Regions from separate parts of the Actinomadura citrea genome, predicted to be linked through region 2. Evidence: riboswitches for the same ligand, from Rfam matches in the RefSeq annotation. Region 2 holds a riboswitch; the other holds the start of a gene.
What was found. A riboswitch is a leader RNA that binds a small molecule or an ion and turns the genes downstream of it on or off. The one in region 2 is predicted to bind ZMP and ZTP.
Positions count from the first base shown of each region.

Region 1 (3,392 bases), 3.1 Mb from region 2:
CGCTCCTCCGACGCGGCGCCTTGCGCCTGCGCCGGTGCACCTGGGTGCTCATGGCCCTCACGGTATAGGCAATCGGGTCCCGGCACGACATCGCGCACCCCCTCCGGCGGGAGTGGGCCGCGAGGGGACGCGAATGAGTCGGGACGGAGACGCAAGGGGGGCCGCGGGGGAAGAGTCCGGCTTGTCACCCGCCGCCGAAATGCGGATGGGACCTATGTGCCCAAGGTGATGGCCGAGAGCCCGGAATCCCCTGCGCCATCGGTCCTACTCGCCAGTAGGAGGGTGTGACGGCATGGCACCCGGGTAACCCGGCAGACAGGGGTCGCTAACTAGCTGGGAGGACTGCCGTGGAGGGGCCGTTCATGCGGATCGAGGACAGCGGGCTGGTGGTGCCGCTGCGCCCCGACGTGACGACGGTCGGGAGAGGGAGAGGAGTGGACATCCGCCTCGACGACCCGAGTGTGTCCCGTTTGCACGCAGAGATCGTCCGTCGTGGCCCGTACGTCTACGTGGTGGACATGGGCCTGTCCCGCAACGGGACGCGCGTCAACGGCCGGCCGATCGCCCGTCGCGTGCTGGAGGACGGTGACGTCGTGAGCTTCGGCACGGCGCGCTGCCGGTTGGGGGGCATCCCCCGTGAGGAGGTCGACCCGGACGTCGAACTGCGGCGCGCCGTCGCGCCCGAGCTCACCCGCCGGGAGGTCGACGTGCTGACCTCGCTGTGCCGGCCCGCCCTGTCCGACGAGGCGTTCGTGGCCCCGGCCACGGCACGCGACATCGCCGGCGAGCTGGTCGTCACGGAGGCCGCGGTCAAGCAGCACCTGCTGCGCCTCTATCAGAAGTTCCGGATCCCCGAGGGCGCCAACCGGCGCACTCGGCTCGCCAACGAGGTCATCGCGATGGGCCTCGTCCGCCCGCTGCCGCCGGTGCACGTGCCCCAGCAGGGCCGTCCGCCGGTCGACGGGCGCGTCCCCGGGGTGCGCGGCACCACCGAGACGCGCCGGCCGGGCACGACCGGTCACGCTCACGCCCCGGGCCGCCCGGCGCACAGCACGGCCGCGGGACGGAGGGCCAGCTGATGTGAGACCTGCGGTCGCCCTCCCCCGGCAGCGCAACCAGAGGGCGATCGCTCAGCCCCCGATGCGGCCGCGTAAGTGACGGCGCGGCCCAGGGCGACGCGGGCGGGGGCCGCCACCTCGGTGCCGGTGGCGGCCCCCGCAGCGCGCCCGTCTCCGGGCGGTCCTGTCTGAGGACGGCGCCTGATCAGGCGGTCGGCTCGGCGGCCTGCTCGGCGGCCTCGACGACGTTCGCGAGGAGCATGGCGCGGGTCATCGGGCCGACGCCGCCGGGGTTGGGCGCGACCCAGCCGGCGACGTCGCGGACGTCGGCGGCGACGTCCCCGGCGAGCTTGCCGTCCACGCGGGACACGCCCACGTCGAGGACGGCCGCGCCGGGCTTGACCATGTCGGCGGTGATGAGGCCGGGCACCCCGGCGGCCGCCACGACGATGTCGGCCCTGCGGGTGTGCTCGGCGAGGTCGCGGGTGGCGGTGTGGCAGAGGGTGACGGTCGCGTTCTCGGTGCGGCGCGTCAGCAGCAGGCCGAGGGAGCGGCCGACGGTGATGCCGCGGCCGACGACGGTGACCTCGGCGCCCCTCAGCGGGACGTCGAAGCGGCGCAGCAGCTCGACGATGCCCTTCGGCGTGCACGGCAGCGGGCCGGGCTGCATCAGGACGAGCCGGCCGAGGTTGACCGGGTGCAGGCCGTCGGCGTCCTTGGCCGGGTCGATGCGCTCCAGCACGCGCTGCTCGTCCAGGCCCTTCGGGAGCGGCAGCTGGACGATGTAGCCGGTACAGGCGGGGTCGGCGTTCAGCTCGGCGACGGCGCGCTCCACCTCGTCCTGCGAGGCGGTGGCGGGCAGGTCGCGGCGGATGCTCTCGATGCCGACCTCGGCGCAGTCGCGGTGCTTCATGTTCACGTACGAGTGGCTGCCGGGGTCGTCGCCGACGAGGACGGTGCCGAGCCCGACGGAGACGCCGCGGTCGCGCAGCGCCTCGACGCGGACCTTGAGGTTCGAGCGGATCTCGGCGGCCGTGGCCTTGCCGTCCAGAATCTGTGCCGTCATGCGTTCCTCCGCGTGGATCTCGGGCGGGACCGGGCCCCGGGCCCAGAGCCCGGCCGGAAGGGGTCCCGTCCACCCAGGCGCGCGGTGTCCGGACTGTCGTTCGCTCCCCGGTGGTGATCCACCTTGACCGCGCCAGTCGCGTAGGCCCCCCATGCTAACCGGCCGCCTGGAGACGGCGGCGACTCGGCCTCACGGGAGGAGGCCGCACGAGTGGCTTGCGGAAAAGGGCGTCAAGTGGCTCTGCCGGATGCCGTCCCGAGGCTCCTAACGTGCTCCCCATGAGCGACGAATGGTTCGAGCGACCCGTCCTGACCGGGCGATACGTGCGGTTGGAGCCGCTGTCCGCCGAGCACGCCGCCGGCCTGTTCGAGGCGTCCAAGGACCCGGACCTGTGGACGTGGATGAGCCAGCGGCAGCCGGAGAGCGCCGGGGACATGCGCGCGCAGGTCGACAAGGCGCTGGCGGCCTGCAAGCGCGGGCTGCGCGTGCCCTGGGTCCAGATCGACGCGGCGACCGGCGAGGTCGCCGGGACGACGTCGTACTACGAGATCTCCCCGTCCGACCGCGGCCTGTGCATCGGCCACACCTGGATCGGGGCGCGGTGGCACCGGACGGGCCTCAACACCGAGGCGAAACTGCTCCTCATGGGACGCGCGTTCGGCGACCTCGGGGCGATCCGGGTCGGCTGGCACACGCACGCCCGCAACGAGCGGTCGCGTGCGGCGATCGAGCGGCTCGGGGCGTCGTTCGAGGGCGTCCACCGCAAGCACCGGATCCGCGCGGACGGTTCGATCCGCGACACCGCCGCCTACGCGATGACGGACGACGACTGGCCCGCCGCCGAACGCGCCCTGCGCGCGAGACTGCGCTGAGCGGTACCGGTACGGCCGGCCCCGGGCGCTCAGTCCTCGGAACGCTGGCGCCAGCCGATGAGGCGGTCGGTGCCGTGCCAGCCGAGCTGGGCGGCGAGCACCGCGGCCAGGAACGCGGCGACCAGCCCGATCACCTGCCGGGACTCCATCAGCAGCAGGTCGGCCTGGTAGACCACGCCGAGCATGAGGGACATCAGCAGATTCATCCCGCCTCCACCACGGAACGCCCGCGCCGAGGTCAAGGGAGGGTCAGGGGGCGCGGCAGCCTGAGGGTACCCGTCCGGCGGCGGTGCGCGGTCCCGCGGCGGGAAACAGGTTGCGAAAGCACGGGTCGCGGAAGGACGGGCCGCGGAAGCAGGGGCGCGGCGCCGGGCCGGTCCGCCGTCAGTGGATGAT
Region 1 covers NZ_JACCBT010000001.1:8,137,358-8,140,749, forward strand. The annotation lists gene BJ999_RS37160 (DUF3017 domain-containing protein) at 1-52, opposite strand, end outside; gene BJ999_RS37165 (FHA domain-containing protein) at 348-1,079, shown strand; gene BJ999_RS37170 (bifunctional methylenetetrahydrofolate dehydrogenase/methenyltetrahydrofolate cyclohydrolase) at 1,264-2,124, opposite strand; ZMP/ZTP riboswitch at 2,189-2,274, opposite strand; gene BJ999_RS37175 (GNAT family N-acetyltransferase) at 2,403-2,996, shown strand; gene BJ999_RS37180 (hypothetical protein) at 3,026-3,202, opposite strand; gene BJ999_RS37185 (GAP family protein) at 3,381-3,392, opposite strand, start outside.
Region 1: it holds a riboswitch for ZMP and ZTP, as region 2 does, so the genes downstream of both, BJ999_RS37170 (bifunctional methylenetetrahydrofolate dehydrogenase/methenyltetrahydrofolate cyclohydrolase) here and BJ999_RS23530 (serine hydroxymethyltransferase) in region 2, are expected to answer to the same signal.

Region 2 (3,392 bases):
TCTTCCAGCGCACCGCGCGGCGCGCTCCGCCGGAGCGCTTCGGCTCGTACTACGGCGTCCTGGCGTTCTGCGCCGGAATGTTCTCCTTCGCGGGCGACCTGGTGATCGGCCGCCTCTTCGACCTGGGCCCGGCGGGCGCGGCGTGGGCCCTCACCGGGGTCGGGGCCTGCGCGCTCCTGGCCGTGGCGGGCACGATGGCCGGCCCTGCCGCGGGCCCGGTGGCGGGCCCGGCCCGGGGCGAATAATCTTCGGGGAACGGGACGTCCGGGCGCGATTCCCGCGCGGGAGTTCGGCGTCCGCCGGGCAGTTCGGGAGGAACCCTATGGACGCGGTCGACCAGGCGATCCTGCGGCGCCTGCAGCGGGACGGGCGGCAGACCAACCGCGAACTGGCGGAGGCGGTGGGGATCGCGCCGTCGACGGCCCTGGAGCGGACGCGGGCGCTGCGCTCGCGGGGCGTCATCACCGGGTTCCACGCGGCGGCCGACCTGGAGCGGCTGGGACGCGGCGTGCAGGCATTGATATCGATCAGGATCCGGCCGCAGTCGCGCGAGGCGATCGAGTCCGCCCGCGACAGCATGGCCTCGATGCCCGAGACGATCGGGGTCTTCGTGGTGACGGGGAACGAGGATCTGCTCGTCCACGTGGCCGTGCCGAGCACCGCCTACCTCCGCGACTTCGTGCTCGACCGGCTGGCGCGCCGCAAGGAGTACGTGGACGTCCGCACCATCGTCGTGTACGACTACGTGCAGCCGGTGGAGCAGTCCGAACTTCCGTCGGCCCACCGGCCCGACGGGCGAACGCCCTACATCTGACGCCCGGGGTCGCCCGGCTGGAGCGAAGGAATGACGACGCGAGCCCAGTGGACCGAACGAATGACGGCCCAGAGAACCGAACTCCGCATGTTCGCCTAGCTTCGGCGGCATGAACCGATGGAACAACTCAGCCGGTGCGCTGCTGGTGCTCGCCGCCGGTGTGCTCTGGGGGACGGTCGGGCCGGCGCAGGTGCTGGCCGGGCCGTCCGCGGGCCCGGTCGCGGTCGGCGGCGCCCGGATCCTCTCGGGCGGGCTCGTCCTCGCCGTCCTCGTGCTCGTGGCGGACCGCCGCGCGTTCCTGGCGCTGACCCGGCGGACCTGGCCGCCCCTCGTGGCGGCCTCGGCCGCGACCGGTACCTTCCAGGCGTCGTTCTTCAGCGCGGTCGACCGGACGGGCGCCGCCGTCGCGACCGCCGTCGTGTTCGGGCTCGCGCCCGTCTCCACCGGGCTCTGCGAGCGGGTCGTCCTGGGCGCCCGGCTCGGCCGCCGCTGGTGGGCCGGGACGGCCTGCGCGGTCGGCGGCGTGGCCCTGCTGATGGTGCCGGGGGAGGCCGTCCACGTCGACCCGGCCGGGATCGCTCTGAGCCTGGTCGCCGGCACGTGCTTCGGCGTCTACACGGTGTCGGCCAAGATCCTGACGGGTCTCGGTGCCGGGATGAAGGGGATCGGCATGGCCGGCGCGGTATCGGTGACGCTGCTGGCCGGGGGAGCGGCCCTGCTGCCCTGGACGCTGCCGGAGCTGCCCGCCCTCGCCGCGCCGCGCTCGGCGGCCCTGGTGGCCTGGCTGGGGATCGCCGCCACCGCCGCCGCGTACATGTTCTTCGTCACCGGCCTCGGGCGGGTGGCGGCCGCGACCGCCGGGACGCTCAGCCTCGCCGAGCCGCTCGTCGCCACCGGCCTGGCCGTGGTCGTCCTCGGTGAGCGGATGTCGGCGCCGGTCGCGGCGGGGTCCCTGCTGCTGATGGGCGGACTGTTCCTGGTCTCGGTCCCCGCGCGTGCGCCGCGCGGGCGCGGGACGGCCCGGTATGATGGCGTCCACGCGACTGGCGCAGTCAAGGTGGAGACGACCACCGGGGAGCGAAAGTAGTCCGCACACCGCGCGCCTGGGTGTACGGGTCCCCTTCGCCGGGGTGCCCGAAGCCCCGGCGCGAGCAGCGCGGAGGCTCACGATGCACGAACCGGCCGTACCCCATCTGCAGGGCCAGGACCCCGAGATCGCCGCGCTGGTGGAGGCCGAGGCCCGCCGCCAGTACGAGAAGATCCGGTTGATCGCCTCGGAGAACTACGTCTCGGAGGCGGTGCTGGAGGCCGCCGGCACGGTCCTGACCAACAAGTACTCCGAGGGCTACGCGGGCAAGCGCTACTACGAGGGCCAGCAGAACGTCGACCCCATCGAGCTGCTCGCCATCGAGCGCGCGAAGGGCGTCTTCGGCGCCGAGCACGCCAACGTCCAGCCCTACTCCGGCTCGCCCGCCAACCTTGCCGTCTACATGGCGTTCCTGGAGCCCGGCGACCCGGTCATGGGCCTGTCGCTGCCGATGGGCGGCCACCTCACGCACGGCTGGTCGGTGTCGGCCACCGGCAAGTGGTTCCGGCCCGTCCGCTACGACGTGCGCGCCGACACGGGCCGGGTCGACATGGACCAGGTGCGCGACCTCGCCCTCAAGGAGCGGCCGAAGCTGATCTGGTGCGGCGGCACCGCGGTCCCGCGGACGATCGACTTCCCGGCGTTCGCCGAGATCGCCCGGGAGGCCGGCGCGGTCCTGGCCGCCGACATCGCGCACATCGCGGGCCTGGTCGCCGGCGGCGCGCACCCGTCCCCGATCGGGCACGCCGACGTCGTCACGACCACCACGCACAAGACGCTGCGCGGTCCCCGCGGCGCCATGATCCTTTCGACGGCGGAACACGCGAAGGCGGTCGACAAGGCCGTGTTCCCCGGCCTTCAGGGCGGGCCGCACAACCACACGACGGCCGCGATCGCCGTCGCGCTGAAGGAGGCGGCGCGCCCGGACTTCGCCGGGTACGCGCGGCAGGTCGTCGCGAACGCCAAGGTGCTGGCCGCCGCGCTGCTGGACCGCGGCTACGACCTGATCTCCGGCGGCACCGACAACCACCTCATCCTCATCGACCTGACCGGCAAGGGAGTGGCGGGCAAGCCCGCCGCGCAGGCCCTCGACCGCGCCGGCATCGAGCTGAACTACAACGCCGTCCCGTTCGACCCGCGCAAGCCCTTCGACCCGTCCGGGCTGCGGCTCGGCACCGCCGCGATCACCACCCGGGGGATCGGCGAGGAGCACATGCCGCAGCTCGCGGCGTGGATCGACGAGGTCGTGCAGGCCACGGCCAAGCGGGGCGAGGCGGTCCTGGACCGGGTCGCCGGGCAGGTCCGCGACCTGCTCGCGTCCTACCCGATGCCCGGCTGGCGGTCCGTGCCCTGACGCTCAGCGCGGGCGCAGCAGCGTGATCATGCGCCAGGCCCCGGGGTCGGCGAGGGGCACCGCGTCCTCGCCGGCCCCGAAGTCGCCGTACTGCGCGACCGCCTCCAGCCCGCCCGCGAGGCGGATCGCGGCGTCCA
Region 2 covers NZ_JACCBT010000001.1:5,021,113-5,024,504, reverse strand. The annotation lists gene BJ999_RS23545 (MFS transporter) at 1-245, shown strand, start outside; gene BJ999_RS23540 (Lrp/AsnC family transcriptional regulator) at 323-814, shown strand; partial or broken gene BJ999_RS44055 (EamA family transporter) at 924-1,739, shown strand; ZMP/ZTP riboswitch at 1,844-1,930, shown strand; gene BJ999_RS23530 (serine hydroxymethyltransferase) at 1,984-3,255, shown strand; gene BJ999_RS23525 (class I SAM-dependent methyltransferase) at 3,259-3,392, opposite strand, start outside.